Regions from separate parts of the Peribacillus sp. NPDC096622 genome, predicted to be linked through region 3. Evidence: riboswitches for the same ligand, from Rfam matches in the RefSeq annotation. Region 3 holds a riboswitch; each other region holds the start of a gene.
What was found. Region 3 has a riboswitch for S-adenosylmethionine ahead of ACIQYG_RS10565 (bifunctional homocysteine S-methyltransferase/methylenetetrahydrofolate reductase). Riboswitches for the same ligand answer to the same signal wherever they lie in the genome.

Region 1 (4,212 bases), on a different contig from region 3:
CTTTAAGAAGCGGCTTAGCTTCCTCAAGGATTTCAGCATGCGGAACATTGGATGCCCCTACAACTATTTTCTTCGATTCTTTTTCCATATCGCTGCCGCTTTTATCCTTTTCACTTCCACAAGCAGCCAAAGCGATGGATAACACTAAAATTAATGCAAATCCTAAAAACTTTTTCATCCTATTCATCTCCCTTTATCTTTTGTCCAATTTAGATGTAATCACATCTCCAATAATTTGAATTATGAAGACGATAATTAGAATAACGATCGTCGCTACAAGCGTAACGTCATTTTGATTTCTTTGATAACCCTCCAAATAGGCTAGATTACCAAGCCCGCCTGCACCGATGACCCCGGCCATTGCGGTATATCCAACCAATGCAATCGATGTTACCGTAATCCCGGAAATAAGGGCAGGCATCGACTCTGGAAGCAGGACCTTCCAAATGATCGTGCTCGTTTTTGCCCCCATCGATTTAGCGGCTTCAATTACACCTTTATCGATTTCACGAAGGCCGATTTCAACCATACGCGCATAAAATGGGGCCGCACCGATAATAAGTGCGGGCAGTGCAGCGTTCTGTCCGATCATGGAACCGACAAGCGCTTTAGTGAAAGGAATGAGCAGCACGATCAAAATAAGAAATGGAATGGAACGGAATATATTGACGACAGCACTCATGATCCCGTTGACTGCCCGGTTTTCCCACATATTACCCTTCCCTGTCAGGAAAAGGATCAATCCTAATATTATGCCTATAAAAAAGGTTGCCACTACAGAGACGCTTGTCATGTAAAGCGTTTCCCTCGTAGCTTCAATAATGTCTTCCCAATCAACATTCGGCAATAATTCTTCAAGCATGAGTAATCACCTCCACGCCTACCTGCTGTGCTTTAATGAATTCGATTGCGCGGAGCATTTCATCCTCTTTGCCATCTAGATGGATAAACAATGTTCCATATGAACCGCTTCTTGTTTGGGATATCTTACCTTGAACGATATTGACATCCAACTCGAAGTTACGTACAAGCTTGGTGATCAATGGGCTTTCTGCATGATCGCCTACAAAGGTCAATTGAATCACTTTGCCTGCAGGATAGCGTTCGAGCAAATGGTCCATCGTTTCTTTCGTTTCTTCTGGTTCCGTTACCTGTTGCACGAAACGCTTCGTCATTTGTTCTTTAGGATTCTTGAAAACATCCAGGACAGGTCCCTGTTCAACAACTTGCCCGCTTTCCATCACGGCGACGCGATGGCAGATTTTACGAATCACATGCATTTCATGTGTTATCAAGACGATCGTCAATCCCAGGCGCTGATTGATGTCAACAAGCAATTCCAGTATGGAGTCGGTAGTCTGCGGATCCAAGGCAGAAGTCGCTTCATCACACAGCAGCACTTTAGGGTCATTTGCCAGAGCCCTGGCAATTCCCACCCTTTGCTTTTGCCCCCCGCTTAATTGTGAAGGATAGGCCTTTTCCCTGCCTTCCAGTCCGACTAACTTGATCAATTCGTTCACACGCTTGGTTCGTTCAGTTTTAGAAACTCCTGCAATTTCCAATGGGAAAGAAATATTTTCCTGAACGGTCCTTGACCATAATAGATTGAAATGTTGGAAAATCATGCTGATTTCTTGACGGGCCTTACGGAGCTGAGCCCCTTTAATTTTTGAAATTTCCTTCTCAGCCACCACAACGGATCCCTCTGTCGGTGTTTCCAATCCATTGAGCATTCTGATCAAAGTACTTTTCCCCGCTCCACTGTAACCGATGATACCGAAAATCTCGCCTTTATTTATTTCAACATTCACATTATTTACAGCCTTGATCGTCTCACTGTTTCCTTTTCCTGTTCGGAAAAGCTTACTGACTTTCGTCAATGTAATCATTAATCCTCACCTCTTTTATCCAATAAAACCTATGAACTTAGTTGATTTCTCTACATTATTAGTCTGTTTCTCATATCCTGCAAAGGTTTTCCCCATAAAAATAGAAAAAACCTTTCTGCATGAGCAGAAAGGCAGGTGAAGAAACAGGCCTTCCTCTCATCTTCCAAAGTGATTAAACTTTGTGTGAATTGGCACCTTTCCAAGGAAATCTCCTTGTCGGTTGCCGGGTTTCATCGGGCACATCCCTCCACCTCTCTTGATAAGAGCTAATATATAGAATATTTGTACAACATTAAGTTCTTTAGTATGGTGAAATTTTATCATAGATAAAAAAGGAGCGCAATGTATATTATTTCTAGTACAACAATGAACAGGAACTTTGCTTAAACCGTTTTGGAAGTCAAGGAGACGATATTCGTCGCCTTTTCAATTGCCTGCTCCAAATCTTCTATTAAATCCTCTACATTTTCAATCCCAATGGATAAACGGACTTGGTCGGCACGCACACCCGCTTTTGCAAGACCTGCCTCATTCAATTGTTGATGGGTCGTACTGGCTGGGTGGATGATCAAGCTCTTCGCATCCCCTACATTCGCCACATGGGACCATAATTCCACCGAATTGATAAGTTTTGCCCCAGCTTCGCGATTACCTTGTATCCCAAATGTGACGACAGATCCAGCTCCCTTTGGCAAATATTTATCCGCAAGGGCTTTATCGGGATGATCCTCATCACCGGGATGTGAAACCCAAGTCACGGCAGGATGGTTTTTTAAATATTTAATGACAGACTTGGTGTTTGATAGATGCTCTTTCATCCTAACATGGAGCGTTTCAAGTCCAAGCGTAAACTGGAATGCACTTTGGGCACTTAGCGCAGGGCCCAAATCACGGAGTAACTGGACTCGGGCTTTCGTTATGAATGCGGCAGGTCCAACTGCCTCGGCGTATACCAGATTGTCGTAACTTGGGTCAGGCTCCGTGAAGCCAGGGTAGTTTGGCGAGTTCCAATCGAATTTCCCTCCATCCACGATGACACCGCCTAGCGTCGTTCCATTTCCAAGAAGCCATTTTGTAGCGGAATGGATGACGATATCCGCTCCAAAATCAATTGGTCTGCAAAGATACGGTGTCGCGAAGGTATTATCAATGATTAAAGGTATGCCGGCTTCATGGGCGATTTTCGCTACCGCTTCAATATCAAGCACCCTCAAACTTGGATTTCCGATCGTTTCAGCAAAAATGGCTTTAGTTCTTGGCGTAATCGCCCTTTTAAAATTTTCAGGGTCATCTGGAGAAACGAATTTCACTTTTATCCCATATTTAGGAAGAGTATTTTCAAAAAGGTTATACGTACCGCCATATAAGGTAGAGGCTGAAACAATCTCATCCCCTGAAGCGGCAATATTCAGGATTGAAAGTGAGATGGCCGCCATTCCGCTTGCCGTTGCCAATCCGCCGATACCGCCTTCCAGTAAGGCCATTCTTTCCTCAAAAACGCTGACCGTGGGATTATGAAGCCGTGTATATATATAGCCATTCTCCTTTAGGCCAAATAATTTCGCTGCATGGTCGGTGTCTTTGAACAAGTATGCATTGCTTTGGTAGATAGGAACTGCACGGGCACCTGTTTCATCAGCTTGCAGACCGCCATGAACACTCAATGTTTCGAAACGCAACTTTTTCCCTGACATATTAATTCTCCTCTTTTTTATGGATTTAATTGGAATTATATGAAATCTGGCCTTTTATAAACAAAAAAACCACTTCAATAAGAAGAGGTTTCAAGAACACACCTCATCTACCAGAGCCAACACTCTGCTGGAATTAGCACCGTATATAAAATTTATACCGGTTGCCGGGCTTCGTCGGGCCAGTCCCTCCGCCACTCTTGATAAGAACTATTAAATTCTGCCGTTACTTTACTTAATTCAAAATATAGCATTTTAGAATAAATCAGTCAATGAATTGTTAGAATATTCTTTGTTTATTTTCAACTTGCATTCAAATGTACGCAACAAAGAAACCAACCACGGATCTGATTGGTTTCCTAGCTGATTTCCTTAAGCAATCCGTACAAATAAGGAACGGATTGAAAGGCATATATTTTTTTGTGCAGCTGTCCTTCTTTGAAAAGCAATAAGCAAGGAACACTTTCGATTTCATATGATTCGGCAATTGCTTGGACATAGTTCATATTCATTTTGCCTGCCTTCAATTCCGGGAAAAGCTCCAAGGCTATCGTCAGCATCTTGGATGCCACCTGACAGGTGCCGCATAAAGGCGTATATAAATATAAGCAAAAGGTTTCCCCACTTTCAAC
Region 2 (4,212 bases), on a different contig from region 3:
TTCGTCCGAATCGAGAAGCCAGTAAGTACTTCCGCTTCCGGTACATTTGGTGTAACAAGTGTTGCAAGCGGAAGCAACTCCATTTTTAAGGCAGAGACAGCCTTTTCGTCGAGCAAATGGTGGCCGCTTTTGGAAATCATGACAGGGTCAAGGATAACGATGGCAGGCATGAAGGCTTTAAGGGACGCAGCGACCGTTTCCACGATTTCTTTTGATCCAAGCATGCCTATTTTTACTGCATCGACACGAATATCTTCAAATATAGCTGCAATTTGATCCGATATGATAGCTGTTTCAATTGGCTGTACTGAACGGACTTCCATTGTGTTTTGTGCGGTTACGGCTGTGATGGCGGACATTCCAAATACACCATGTGCAGAAAATGTTTTTAAATCCGCTTGTATTCCAGCACCGCCCCCTGAATCAGAGCCGGCGATGGTTAATGCTGTTTTCATAAAAAAACCCCTTCATATAATTATTTTTTATCAGTATTTTAAGTAATATGAAAGCTAAAATCGCACCTGCGAATGAACTGAACATAAAAGCCGGTAAAAAACCAAAAAGAGCAGCTTTTTCTCCCAATAGGAGGGTTGCAAGTGGATAACAGGCTAGGGAACCGAGAATGCCGGTCCCGATCACTTCCCCTAAACAGGCGAATTTTAAGTTTTGTGTTTTTTGGTAAAGGATGGCAGCCAAAAGTGCACCGATCATGCTTCCGGGAAAGGCGAAAATTGAACCGGTACCAGACATGTTTCTAATGATGGAAACTAAAAAAGCTTGTGTTACAGCATAGGCAGGCCCCAATAGAACAGCCGTCAGGACATTTGCCAGATGCTGAATAGGAAAGATTTTTGCAAATCCTGCAGGTATGAAAATAAATGAACTGGTCAGCGTCGTTAAAGCCGTGATCATGGCAGTCAACGTCAGTTTCTTGATAGGATTCATCATGTCATCCACCTACAGCGGCCAATCCTGCTCATTTTGAACCATATCCCAGAATAAATATTCATATCGGGAAGTAACCAAAAAGTGCTTTTCTAATCTAAGAAGTTCCTTTTCAGGCATGCCTTCCGTCAATTCTTCCAACAAAGCGATCAGCCACTTATGTGCTTCCCCGAATTCAGGAGACGAATAGGATCTTATCCAATCTGCGTAGCGGTTGTTTTCCAAAGCTGCTCCATTTTGTTCTTTTAATAGCAAACCGATTTCATAATAATCCCAAGCGCAGGGCAGGAGACAGGCGATCAAGTCTGCTAAAGTCCCATGCTGAGCTGCATTTAGCATGTAACCTGTATAGGCTAAAGTGGTTGGAGTAGGTTCTGTATTTTCCAATTCCTTGGAACTGATCCCGAATTCGGAAGCATAATGCCGATGGATATCCATTTCCACTTGAAGGGTTTCATTTAAAATATTCGCAAACTTTGCCATGGTTTCGATGTTATGGGCTTTGATGGCACCTAAAGCAAAGAGCTTGGAATAATCCATGAGATAGATATAATCCTGCTTCAGGTAATAGGCAAATTTCTTTTCAGGAAGCGTGCCGTTTCCAATTGCCTGGACAAAGGGATGTGAATGGTTCCTTTTCCAAATCTCTTTTGCCCTTGCATGCAGTCTATCACTGAATGTTTCTAATTTTGTATTCTCCATTGTTCATCCTCCTTTAGAATGGATCCCTTTGTTAAATAAAAAACCCCGTTCCTGAATACGGAACGGGGTAGATGGATATAGTCTGTAAATGGACGATATCATCCACTTCCCTCCGCCGGTATGAGCCGGTTCAGGTTCAAAGGGTCCGGAACTAATTCCATCTCAGTCTTAAAAAAAGACTCCCCTAGTGGTGTGAATTGTATGTAATTACTGACATCATATCAGAAAGACAAGAAAATGCAATACGTATTTGAAACAGGGTTCCCTTTATTCCAGGAAAAAAGGGAGAACCAGGTAATTGACTTTTGATGATTATTAGGATAGAATCGTTTCTACATCATTATATATCGAATTCTTATCCAGAGAGGTGGAGGGACTTGGCCCTAAGAAACCTCGGCAGCGGACCCGTTTTGGGAACTGTGCTAAATCCAACAAGCATATGCTTGGAAGATAAGAAGAGCCGTACGGACACTGTCAGCCTCTTCTTAAATTGGAAGGGGCTTTTATTTTTGGGAAATAACGTTTAGTGACATAATAGAAAAGGTATATATAATTTGGTGAAATCAAACAAGTTGATAAAGTTTAGCTAACTAGAAGCAGGCTCAAGGACGACTAGGAAAGGAGCCATTTACATGGCAGAATTATTTAAGAGGATTGAACAGAGGAAGGCAAAGCTCATTGAAGAGCTATTGGCCAATGGAGTATACAAAACCTCTGATGAAAGGCACCTTTATGATGCCCCATTAAAAGTACTTGAAGATGAATATAAGATTGTTATAAATAGACCCAATAACGAGTCACCTTCTGAATGGATGACATAGTAAGCGATATACTATATTTTTGGTTCATGGATAAGGGATATGATGTAAGCATTCGCAGTCTACACTAGTGGATGCTTTTTTTGCGTTTAATAGAAAACGACACAAAATATACATAATTAAAGAGTGGAATAGGTGTTTTGTCACATTTGACCTATAAAATAACACATTTTATTCCTGGAAAATAGTTGATTTTAACTAGTGGTTTCATTATGATGAAAGTGTAAAAATATTGAATTAATGGGAGGTGGCTATAGTGCCTTGCCGTAAGGTAACTGTAGAAAAAGTAGAAGAAAAGAGACAGGAAATGATAAAGTTGGGAGCGATTTACGGCTTAACAAGTCTGGTAACTGTTCAAGCCAGTCAAGAATTGGATAGGCTATTAAATGCATTAGCAAGTAAAAGGGATTCTGAGTATTTTTCCTTTCAAAAAGCAAATAGGTATTTTTAAATTAGCCAATTCGACCTGTATTAATCTGAAAAGCTACTGCTCAAGGCAATAGCTCTAAAGAATTATATATTAAATATCGACACGTTTACCAAGAATGATCAAATCCCGCTCAATGCCATCCAGCTCGGCAACTTGAGGTAAATGTGCCCATTCTTCAAACCCAAATTTGGAAAAAAGCTTAAGGCTCGGTGCATTGTGGGCGAAAATGAAACCCAATAAAGTCTTAATACCTAATTTTGGACACAATTCAATTGCCTTTCGAATCGAAATTTGTCCGATTCCTTTTCCCCGGAAATAATCATCAATATAAATGCTGATTTCCGCAGTGGACTTATATGCCGGTCGGCCATAGAAGGATTGAAAGCTCATCCATCCAGCAGTTTTCCCTTCTATAGTAATGATATATAGCGGTCTACTTTCTGAATGATGTTCCTCAAACCATTTAACCCTCGATTGGACGGATACAGGTTCCGTATCTGCCGTGACCATTCTTGAAGCAATTGTCGAATTATATATTTCAACAATTCTGGGTAGATCAGATAGTTCTGCCTCTCTAAACTCTATGTTCTCTTCCATGATTTAAACTCCTAACTATCATTTATTCAATCTCCAGAATGAAGGGTAATCCCGTTTTTGGTTTTAGGGACGGTGAACGACACCCAATCCATTGAAAGTTTTATATTATCATACACTCATTACTCTTTATCTGACAATTCTTTTTTATGTTAAGACTTCAGATTTTTGGGTATGTAAAAGACTAAATACTTCTAGTAAAAAGACAAGAGGAGAACCAAATGAAAAAATTGGCAGGTTTATTGATTATTGTACTGGTTATATGTTTTGCTGCATATGAATTCCAGGCCTCGGAGTCGGAAGATGTGCAAAGGGTCATGGCTTTTGGAGATTCATTAACCTACGGAAAAGGGGATAAAAACGGGGAAGGATATATAGAAGGCCTTGAGGATGAATTGAATGATCCGCAATCGGAGCAAAAAGTGAGTTTTTGGAATTACGGTATAAAAGGCCAGGAAACGGATGGGGTGATGAAACAGCTTGATGATTACCGCATTAAAACGAAACTTGATGAAGCCGATACTTTCATCATTTTTATTGGAACGAATGACTTGATCAATAGTAACGGCGGGGACTTGGAGAAAATAAGTGACCGAAAAATCAATGAGGGTAAACGGGAGTATATCAACCATCTGAAAAAGATTACATCAACATTGCTGGAGGCAAACGATAAAGCGGATATTCTGGTAGTAGGACTATATAACCCAATTAAAGACAATCAAA
Region 3 (4,212 bases):
ATATGGTCTATCATGAATTCCGGCCCTGTTGCACAATTTAGGCCGACAGCAACGGGATTCATATGTTCAACCGATAAATAAAAAGCTTCTATGGACTGGCCAGCAAGTGTCGTTCCCATCGGTTCGATCGTTCCTGATATGATGACAGGCACATCTCTTCCCGTTTTAGCGAATGCTGCCTTGATTCCAGAAAAGGCAGCCTTGACATTAAGCATATCCTGACAGGTTTCCACCAATAGCAAGTCTACACCGCCATCCAAGAGACCCAGTGCCTGTTCTTCATAAGAATCGGTTAAAATATCAAAAGTCGTTCCCCCCGTTACGGAAAGCGTTTTTGTAGTGGGGCCCATCGAGCCAGCCACATACCTTGGCCATTCATCATTTGAATACTTCTCACAAGCTTTAACGGCAAGCTCAGCTGAAATTTTATTTAGCTTGTAGGCGATCGTGCTTATTTGGTATTCCTCAAGAACGATGCTGGTCGCTCCGAAGGTGTTTGTTTCAATGATGTCTGCACCCGCTGCTAAATATTTTTCATGAATGGATTGGATGATTTCCGGTTGCGTCAGTGATAAATACTCATTGCAGCCCTCGAATTGTTCCCCGCCAAAATCCCCAGCCGTTAAATTCTCCGCTTGAAGCATCGTTCCCATCGCTCCGTCAAGAAGGAGAATCTTAGAATTTAACTGATCTTGAATCGCTTTTTTATTCATGTACTGCCACCTCTGATGTCTGTTTACTATCGACTTTTCTAATATATTTCGTTAGTTCCGCCGTCATTTCATAGCGAAGGAACGGAGTGATTAAATAAATCCCCTTGAATTTTTCCCTTGCCGCGTCCACAAGTTCCCGCGCAATATTCACCCCTTCAATCCTTGACTTTACAGGATCATCCCCCGCTAAAGCCATGGCCCTTCTAACATTATCAGGCAATTTGATGCCTGGGATCTCATTATGGATGAATTCGGCGTTCCGAGTGCTTGTCAAGGGCATGATACCGATGAAAATTGGGGTTTCTAAATGCTTTGTAGCTTCATATACTTCTTCGATCTGCTCCACGGAATAAATTGGCTGTGTCAAAAAGGATTGAGCACCGCAGGCAATCTTCTTTTCCATTCTCAGTACGGCTTTATCCAGATATTTCACATTGGGATTAAAAGCTGCCGCAATTTTAAAATTTGCCCGCTGGCCCAAACTTTGACCGGAATAGGAAAGGCCTTCATTAAATTGTTTGACCATACTTATCAGGTCAAAGGAAGATAAATCATAAACCGAAGTGGCACCCGGGAAGTCCCCAATTTTTGAAGGGTCTCCGGTGATGATCAATATTTCGTTCAGCCCCACTGTCTGCAGACCCATTAAATGTGACTGCAGGCCAATCAAATTTCGATCACGGCATGTTATATGCACCATCGGCTTTATATTCAATTGGTTCTTCAGTAAATTAGCCAGTGCATCATTCGATATCCTCGGGGAGGCTAGTGAATTATCCGCTAATGTAATGGAATCGACCCCTGCTTTTTTCAAAACCTCAGCACCAGTCATGAAGCTCTCTATTCCTAGCTTTTTCGGTGGATCAAGCTCAACAAGAATCGTCCTTTCTGTTTTGGCTTTTTCGTAAAGGGGAAGTTCCAATTCCCTATCGTTCACTTCAATTATTTCTATTTCGCGGGATTTCGTAAATTTCTCTTTCACGGGAGCCAAACTTCCAATTGCATTCTTTACAGCTTGAATATGCAGTGGAGTCGTTCCGCAGCACCCTCCTATGATCACGGCACCTTGCTCACGAAGTTCCAGGGCACTAGAACCGAAATATTCCGGCACAGCTTTATAAACGAGCCTTCCATCGACATAATCCGGCAGGCTTGCGTTAGGGTAAATGGCAATCGCTGCTTGCTTTGGCAAACTCACTTCTTCCAAGGCCCGAATCATATGATGTGGACCGAGACGGCAATTCACACCAACCACATCGGCACCTAATTGCTCGAGTTTTTGAAAGGCTTCATTTAAATGGATTCCATTTTGAAGATTACCCAGTTCATGCATCGAGACATTTGCGATGATCGGCAGTCCAGTTTCATTTTTAACGATTTGCAGGACGGTTTCCAGTTCTTCCAGGTCATAAAATGTTTCCAAGAGAATCCCATCAGGGTTTTCCATCAACAGACTGTATAGCTGTTCACGAAAACCGCGTTTTATCTCTTCCATGCTTAAATCCGATTTCCTGATACTCCGCTGTGCCCCTATGGTACCGAAGACGTATGCCTTTCCTTTTGCCGCTTTTTTAGCGAGAATGACTCCCTGGCGATTGATTCTGCTCACTTCGTCTTCAAGTCCATACCGTTTCAATTTATTGAAATTGGCTCCGTATGTATTCGATTGAAGGATATCTGCACCAGCTTCCAGATAGGCACGGTGGATGGACTCTATTTGATCTGGGTTCGTGCAGTTTAATTCCTCATAACATTGATCGATGCCATTAGAATAAAGCAAGGTCCCCATTGCCCCTTCCCCAACCAGCATTCTTTCTTTCAATTCTTTACGAAAATTCATCATTACACCCTCTCTCAAAAACATTCCTGTTTTTGTCGTAGTCTATGAGTATGAGAGAAAAAGAAAAAAAACCTTCTCAAAGAAGAAGGTTTTTTGAAACATTCTCCTCATCTATCAAGCTCTGCTTGCTGGATTTAGCACCTTTGCCTAAGCTGGTTGCTGAGGTTTCTTCGGGCCAGTCCCTCCACCTCTCTCGATAAGATCCATTTATATAATTTTCAAAAGATTTCAAAATTTGATTATACTTAATTTACATTAATAATCTGTCAATTTCAATACCTGATCGACATTTTTTTCACTTTTGCAAAAATCATTCAATCTTTTGCAGCTTGAACCCTCTTCAAGATCCTTTGTTTCCAGTCTTCCGCTAACGAGTCTAGTGTAAGTAAAGCCTTAGCGCCTTCCAGCCCATCTCGTTTATGAAGGATGACCTCTGATGCATAATGAACTGAAATTTTTTCTTGCAAACGGTCTATTAGCACAATCTCGTTTTGTTTATTTATCGTTCCTTCTTTAAGTACTCTTGCAAAATAACCAGTGAAACTCGTTTTCAGCACGAGTTCCAAAAACTTAGGTTCTTGATTGAAGTGGGAAATGGTCGAACAAGGTATCCTCCCCTGGTTAATTTGAACAATCACATCGCCTATTTGGTAAATATCGCCGATATACGTTGTTTCTTCCCTCATCCCCGCTATGGTTAAATTTTCACCGAATGCAGGGATATCCAGCTTTTTAGAGAATTTTTCATTCCATAATGAATAATGCTCAAATGGGTAAAAGCACAAAGCCCGATCAGGACCTCCATGGAACTTTACATTACCCACACCATCACCCATTATGCCTGCTTTAGTCACTGTCAGATTATCCTGTGCTTGTTTATCCATGGCTGAAAAGATATCGATATTCGAAAAAGTTTCATGTTTCGGCTTCCCCGCATGAAGTGATTTGATTTTTCCATTTTCCATTTTGCATCTTCCATTCATAATTAATTTATATCATCTTATATGTATAAATTATACTAAAAATCCATTTTATTCAGTAGCTTTTTTATGTATATGAAATGAAAAAGCCACATGGGCCGTTAAATGGGCGAAATATCATTGATTTCCAGAAAAATTCATAGGTTAGTTTCAGTAATTTTGTTGCTATTTCAGAATTAAATATGGTAGAATATGAACACAATATATAGTCGAAAACTACAACCGTTCGCCTATATGTTGATTTTCACGATTGAATTCCTCATTGTCGCTCTTTAGGGAGCGAATTTTTTTGCTTTCATTTACTTCCACTTTTTTCTTTTAATCCCATTCAATTTCTTGCGTCGTGATTGACTTAACAATTCGTACCTTCCTTCCTCCCTGTCAGGTCCCTATCATTTCCTTATTAGAAGCCTGATTCCTTGCTAAAACATGCAGAAAGCCGAGCGACATCATGCGTCTTCCGCTCAGCTTCCTGTTTAAGCTTGTTTCTTTTTTTTCGGTGCCGCTTTCTTTCGCGTCGTCTTTTTCTTTTCCGGTTCATCATGTTTCGTACGGTCTATGGATGCCTGTAATGCCTCCATTAAATCGGTTACATTGTTGGAAACTGGTTCTTTAGTTTTGGCTGTAATCGTCGTCTGTCCCGTTTTCTTTGATTCAATCAATTCTAGTAACGCGGTTC
Region 4 (4,212 bases), on a different contig from region 3:
GTAATAAGCTTTTCGCCTTTCGGAACATAGAAGTGAGGAAATATTATTTTTGGAATGGGACTTGCGAGTTCAAGGGATTGAAACATGATAATCGATTGACGAATACGCTGATCTATTTAGGGGGGGCTATCTTTAATTTGATCAGCATGCTGATCATATATAGCTTAGTGTATCAGAATATCCTGGACAGCTCGGTAATCTGGTATCAATTTATCTATTTTTCATTCTATATTATGTTTTTCTCCTTGTTTCCTATGTATTTCTCGGACGGATCGCCTAGTGATGGGAAGGCTGCGGAATTGGCCTTGAGGAACAAGCTGGAAGATAGGGTGACGGATGATATATTTGTGAAGAAAATGGATGATGATGATGATGATGATAGCTGCAAGTAAAAAGGGACGTGCAGGTGGCCGTTCTTTTTTTGTTTGCTTTCGGATTTTAAGTGTAAACCTAATCGGCACGCTTAAAGCCGATTAGGTTGTATGAATCCTGTAAATAAGTTTTAAAGCCTACGGAAAATAATCATTCCCATACTTCTTTTGCTGCTTCAACGACGAATTTCAGCTTTTCCCATTGCTGATCTTCGGTTAGCTTGTTGCCGTGATGGGTGGAGGCGAAGCCGCATTGAGGGCTTAAGCATAATTGTTCGAGCGGAACGAATTCCGAGGCTTCTTTGATGCGTGCCTTAACAGCTTCCTTGTCTTCGATTTCTCCATTTTTTGAAGTGACGACTCCCAGGACGACACGTGCTCCGCCATTTGGAATGTATTCCAATGGTTTGAAATCCCCTGAGCGTTGATCATCATATTCCAAGAAGAATCCATCCACTTTTTCTTTTGCCAATAAAGTTGGGGCGATACGGGCATAGCTTCCTTCAAACGCCCATGTCGACTGGTAGTTTCCGCGACATAGGTGGGTAGTGACGACAAGGTCTTCTGGTTTGCCTTCCAATGCTCCATTAATGACACGAAGTGCAAGATCAATTAACTGTTCCCTCGTATATTTTCCATCTTTGAACTGGAAATCTGGAGCTGAAAGTCTGGCAATATATACATCATCCAATTGAAGATAACGCACACCTGCTTCATAAAAGGCATTCAAAGCATGCTGATAGGCTTTGATGATATCATTTGCATATTCTTCAATATCAGGGTAGATGTCTGCATTATGAATGCCTGCAGCAAATAATTGATTCGGACTGGGAATGGTTTGCTTGGCAACTGCACGTCCGTTCACGATTTGGTCCAATTCAATGAAATCACGAATGAAGGGATGTTCAGGGTTGAATGAAACCTTCCCGGTATTGCGGACATTATATCTCTCAGTTTCCACACCATCGAATGTGAGGCCTTTTTCAGTAACATATCCCTCGATGCCATTTAAATGTTCGAGGAAGTCAAAGTGCCACCATGTTCGCCTGAACTCACCGTCCGTAACGGCCTCTAATCCAACTTCAATTTGTTTATCGACAATCCGTTTGATTTCTTCGGTTTCAACTTCACGAAGCCGCTCTGCCGAAAGGGTACCATCCCTAAATTGTTTCCTGGCAATATGTAAACGTTCTGGTCTTAATAAACTTCCGACGTGGTCCGCCCTGAATGGTGCTTTCGTTAATGTGATGGACATGTTGCATTCCTTCTTTCCTTTTAAAAATAAAAAACCTCTTCTTAAAAATAAGAAGAGGTGTTGGCAACAAAGCTATATACTCTTCTTATCTTCAAGATTTTACACTTCTGGAATTAGCACAGTACAAGATCAGTCTGTTGCTGAGGCATCAAAGGGCCAGTCCCTCCACCTCTCTGGATAAGAGTTGTCTATTAAATTAACTATGACTATACAGGTAGTTTTTATGAAGGTCAAGGGCTGGAGCTGGAATATTTAGAATATACCGTTTATTGATTCGGGCTGAAGTATTAACCGCATCAGGGAATCCGGCATATGCTTTGAGTGGGGGGAATGCAAGGATGAGTCCATTCAAAAGTGGCATACCGATAACGGTAACTGAAGCCATGATAGAGAGAATCATAAAAATGAAATCATCTGGCCAGGAAATTAAAGTCGAGATTACACCAAAGCATATTGTGCTTTCCGGAACGATGGAAGTGAAGAAAATGATGTTTAAGAAAGACGTAGCTTTCCGGATTACATTAAAACCGGTTCATGTGGAAGGAAGAACGATTACGTTTGAATTAGTGGGAATGGAACCAATTGACAGTAATTTCATCAACCAAAGGATATTTAACAGACCGCCATTTTTTGAATATGAAAAAAGAGCGATCAAAATGAATGCTAATGCGTGGAGCATCGTGAGAAAAATTCCCATTGGCACAATTAAATCGTATGAACTCGTCGAAGGTGCTTTGAAAATGAAACTTTCTTTATGATTTAAGGGGATATTTTACATACATCCTTAGCTGCAATCTATAAAGAGTGTGCCAGTTATGTTAGTGTTAAGATGACATTGTTCATGAAAAAAATGTGTTTGATAAATCAAGCTCTTTAAAATATACTAAATGACTTGAAGTTTTGAGTTTTTCTGGGAATGAGGAGGATAATAATGGATCAAAAGATTTTGCCTGCTTCGGCAAGCATGAAGGATTTTGAAAGATTTCTAGAAAGTTCCTATGAAATAGGTGTGTTTCTTGATTTGCATATATCACAATTGAAAAATGTAAGCATGATGGCAAAGCAGCATAATAAGAAAATGATCTATCATGTCGATTTGATCCATGGCATAAGAAGCGATGAGTACGCGACAGAATTCATTTGTCAGGAATATAATCCCTATGGGCTGATTTCTACCAAATCAAACGTTATATTGAAGGCGAAGCAAAAGGGGGTCATTGCCATCCAGCGAATCTTTTTAATAGACTCACATGCGCTTGAGAAAAGTTATAAGCTGGTGCAGAAAACCAAGCCGGATTATATCGAAGTACTGCCGGGCGCTATGCCATGGATGATAAAAGAAGTGAAGGAACGGTTGCAGACACCGATTTTTGCAGGTGGCCTCATACGTACTTCGGATGAAGTCCTGAATGCCCTTGATGCCGGGGCGTCGTCAATCACCACTTCAAAAACTGAATTATGGGATATCGTCTAATAGGGGGAAATTGAAAAAAATTACAGAAAAATAGATTAATTTTTTTCACAAAATATTGACAGCGTTTTCATAACCTAGTATATTTTACAGTACAAGTTAATAAATGTGACGGAGACTAGGAGATTCACAACAGATCTATTCATAATTTTTTTATGAAGATAGTTCTGCTGCGAATCTCCTTTTATTTGTTGGTAAGGTTTAAAAATTTATCAGGGGAGGCGTTAATCATGACTCCATTTTGGGGAGAAGTGTTAGGTACGATGATATTGGTTTTATTCGGGGCAGGTATTGGTGCTGGTTCATCCTTAAAGGGCTCCTATGCAAAAGATGCCGGCTGGATCGTTATCACGATTGCGTGGGGATTGGCTGTTACCATGGGTGTTTTTGCAGTGGGGTCCATAAGCGGGGCGCATTTAAACCCGGCGGTCACATTAGGGTTTGCCGTTATTGGAGAATTTCCTTGGAGTGATGTGCCCGGTTATATCGTTGCCCAAATGATTGGCGCGATCCTTGGCGCAACTCTAGTATTCCTGCACTATTTGCCACACTGGAAAGCTACGGATGATCCAGGAGCGAAGCTTGGTGTGTTCGCGACTTCGCCTGCGATCCCGCACACATTTTCAAATCTATTAAGTGAGATGATTGGAACTTTCATCCTTATTCTTGGTTTATTATTTATAGGTGCCAATGATTTTACAGAGGGCCTAAACCCATTCGCAGTCGGGTTATTGATTGTCGTGATCGGGATGTCACTTGGGGGTACGACAGGATACGCCATTAACCCGGCCCGCGACCTGGGGCCGCGCATCGCTCACTTTTTGCTGCCGATACCTGGTAAAGGCAATTCCAATTGGGGGTATTCATGGATTCCGGTCGTTGGACCGATTGTTGGGGGTTCACTTGGTGCCGTTTGTTATAAAGCATTCTTTATGGGGGAAATAACGGCAGGATTTTGGTCTGTTTTGGGTGCAAGCCTGGTACTATTGATATTAGCCTATGCTTTTGGTAAAAAACAGTCACATGAATTGGATAGCAGAAATATCGCTAGTTAATTAAAAGGAGGGGCATACACAATGGAAAAATACATTTTATCATTAGATCAAGGAACAACA

Region 1: it holds a riboswitch for S-adenosylmethionine, as region 3 does, so the genes downstream of both, ACIQYG_RS05455 (methionine ABC transporter ATP-binding protein) here and ACIQYG_RS10565 (bifunctional homocysteine S-methyltransferase/methylenetetrahydrofolate reductase) in region 3, are expected to answer to the same signal.
Region 2: it holds a riboswitch for S-adenosylmethionine, as region 3 does, so the genes downstream of both, ACIQYG_RS14510 (Fur-regulated basic protein FbpA) here and ACIQYG_RS10565 (bifunctional homocysteine S-methyltransferase/methylenetetrahydrofolate reductase) in region 3, are expected to answer to the same signal.
Region 4: it holds a riboswitch for S-adenosylmethionine, as region 3 does, so the genes downstream of both, ACIQYG_RS06135 (5-methyltetrahydropteroyltriglutamate--homocysteine S-methyltransferase) here and ACIQYG_RS10565 (bifunctional homocysteine S-methyltransferase/methylenetetrahydrofolate reductase) in region 3, are expected to answer to the same signal.

The regions. Positions count from the first base shown of each region.
Region 1 covers NZ_JBIWES010000002.1:435,100-439,311, reverse strand. The annotation lists gene ACIQYG_RS05465 (MetQ/NlpA family ABC transporter substrate-binding protein) at 1-178, opposite strand, end outside; gene ACIQYG_RS05460 (methionine ABC transporter permease) at 194-862, opposite strand; gene ACIQYG_RS05455 (methionine ABC transporter ATP-binding protein) at 855-1,889, opposite strand; SAM riboswitch class I at 2,043-2,155, opposite strand; gene ACIQYG_RS05450 (O-acetylhomoserine aminocarboxypropyltransferase/cysteine synthase family protein) at 2,273-3,583, opposite strand; SAM riboswitch class I at 3,684-3,790, opposite strand; gene ACIQYG_RS05445 (thioredoxin family protein) at 3,940-4,212, opposite strand, start outside.
Region 2 covers NZ_JBIWES010000007.1:96,148-100,359, forward strand. The annotation lists gene thiD (bifunctional hydroxymethylpyrimidine kinase/phosphomethylpyrimidine kinase) at 1-455, opposite strand, end outside; gene thiW (energy coupling factor transporter S component ThiW) at 424-945, opposite strand; gene tenA (thiaminase II) at 958-1,647, opposite strand; TPP riboswitch at 1,738-1,843, opposite strand; SAM riboswitch class I at 2,000-2,104, shown strand; gene ACIQYG_RS14510 (Fur-regulated basic protein FbpA) at 2,280-2,468, shown strand; gene ACIQYG_RS14515 (aspartyl-phosphate phosphatase Spo0E family protein) at 2,722-2,916, shown strand; gene ACIQYG_RS14520 (GNAT family N-acetyltransferase) at 2,986-3,492, opposite strand; gene ACIQYG_RS14525 (DUF459 domain-containing protein) at 3,711-4,212, shown strand, end outside.
Region 3 covers NZ_JBIWES010000004.1:350,727-354,938, forward strand. The annotation lists gene metH (methionine synthase) at 1-713, opposite strand, end outside; gene ACIQYG_RS10565 (bifunctional homocysteine S-methyltransferase/methylenetetrahydrofolate reductase) at 706-2,553, opposite strand; SAM riboswitch class I at 2,658-2,756, opposite strand; gene ACIQYG_RS10570 (MOSC domain-containing protein) at 2,868-3,518, opposite strand; gene ku (non-homologous end joining protein Ku) at 4,010-4,212, opposite strand, start outside.
Region 4 covers NZ_JBIWES010000002.1:563,784-567,995, forward strand. The annotation lists gene ACIQYG_RS06130 (hypothetical protein) at 1-392, shown strand, start outside; gene ACIQYG_RS06135 (5-methyltetrahydropteroyltriglutamate--homocysteine S-methyltransferase) at 523-1,626, opposite strand; SAM riboswitch class I at 1,709-1,810, opposite strand; gene ACIQYG_RS06140 (hypothetical protein) at 1,965-2,384, shown strand; gene ACIQYG_RS06145 (glycerol-3-phosphate responsive antiterminator) at 2,558-3,100, shown strand; gene ACIQYG_RS06150 (MIP/aquaporin family protein) at 3,328-4,152, shown strand; gene glpK (glycerol kinase GlpK) at 4,174-4,212, shown strand, end outside.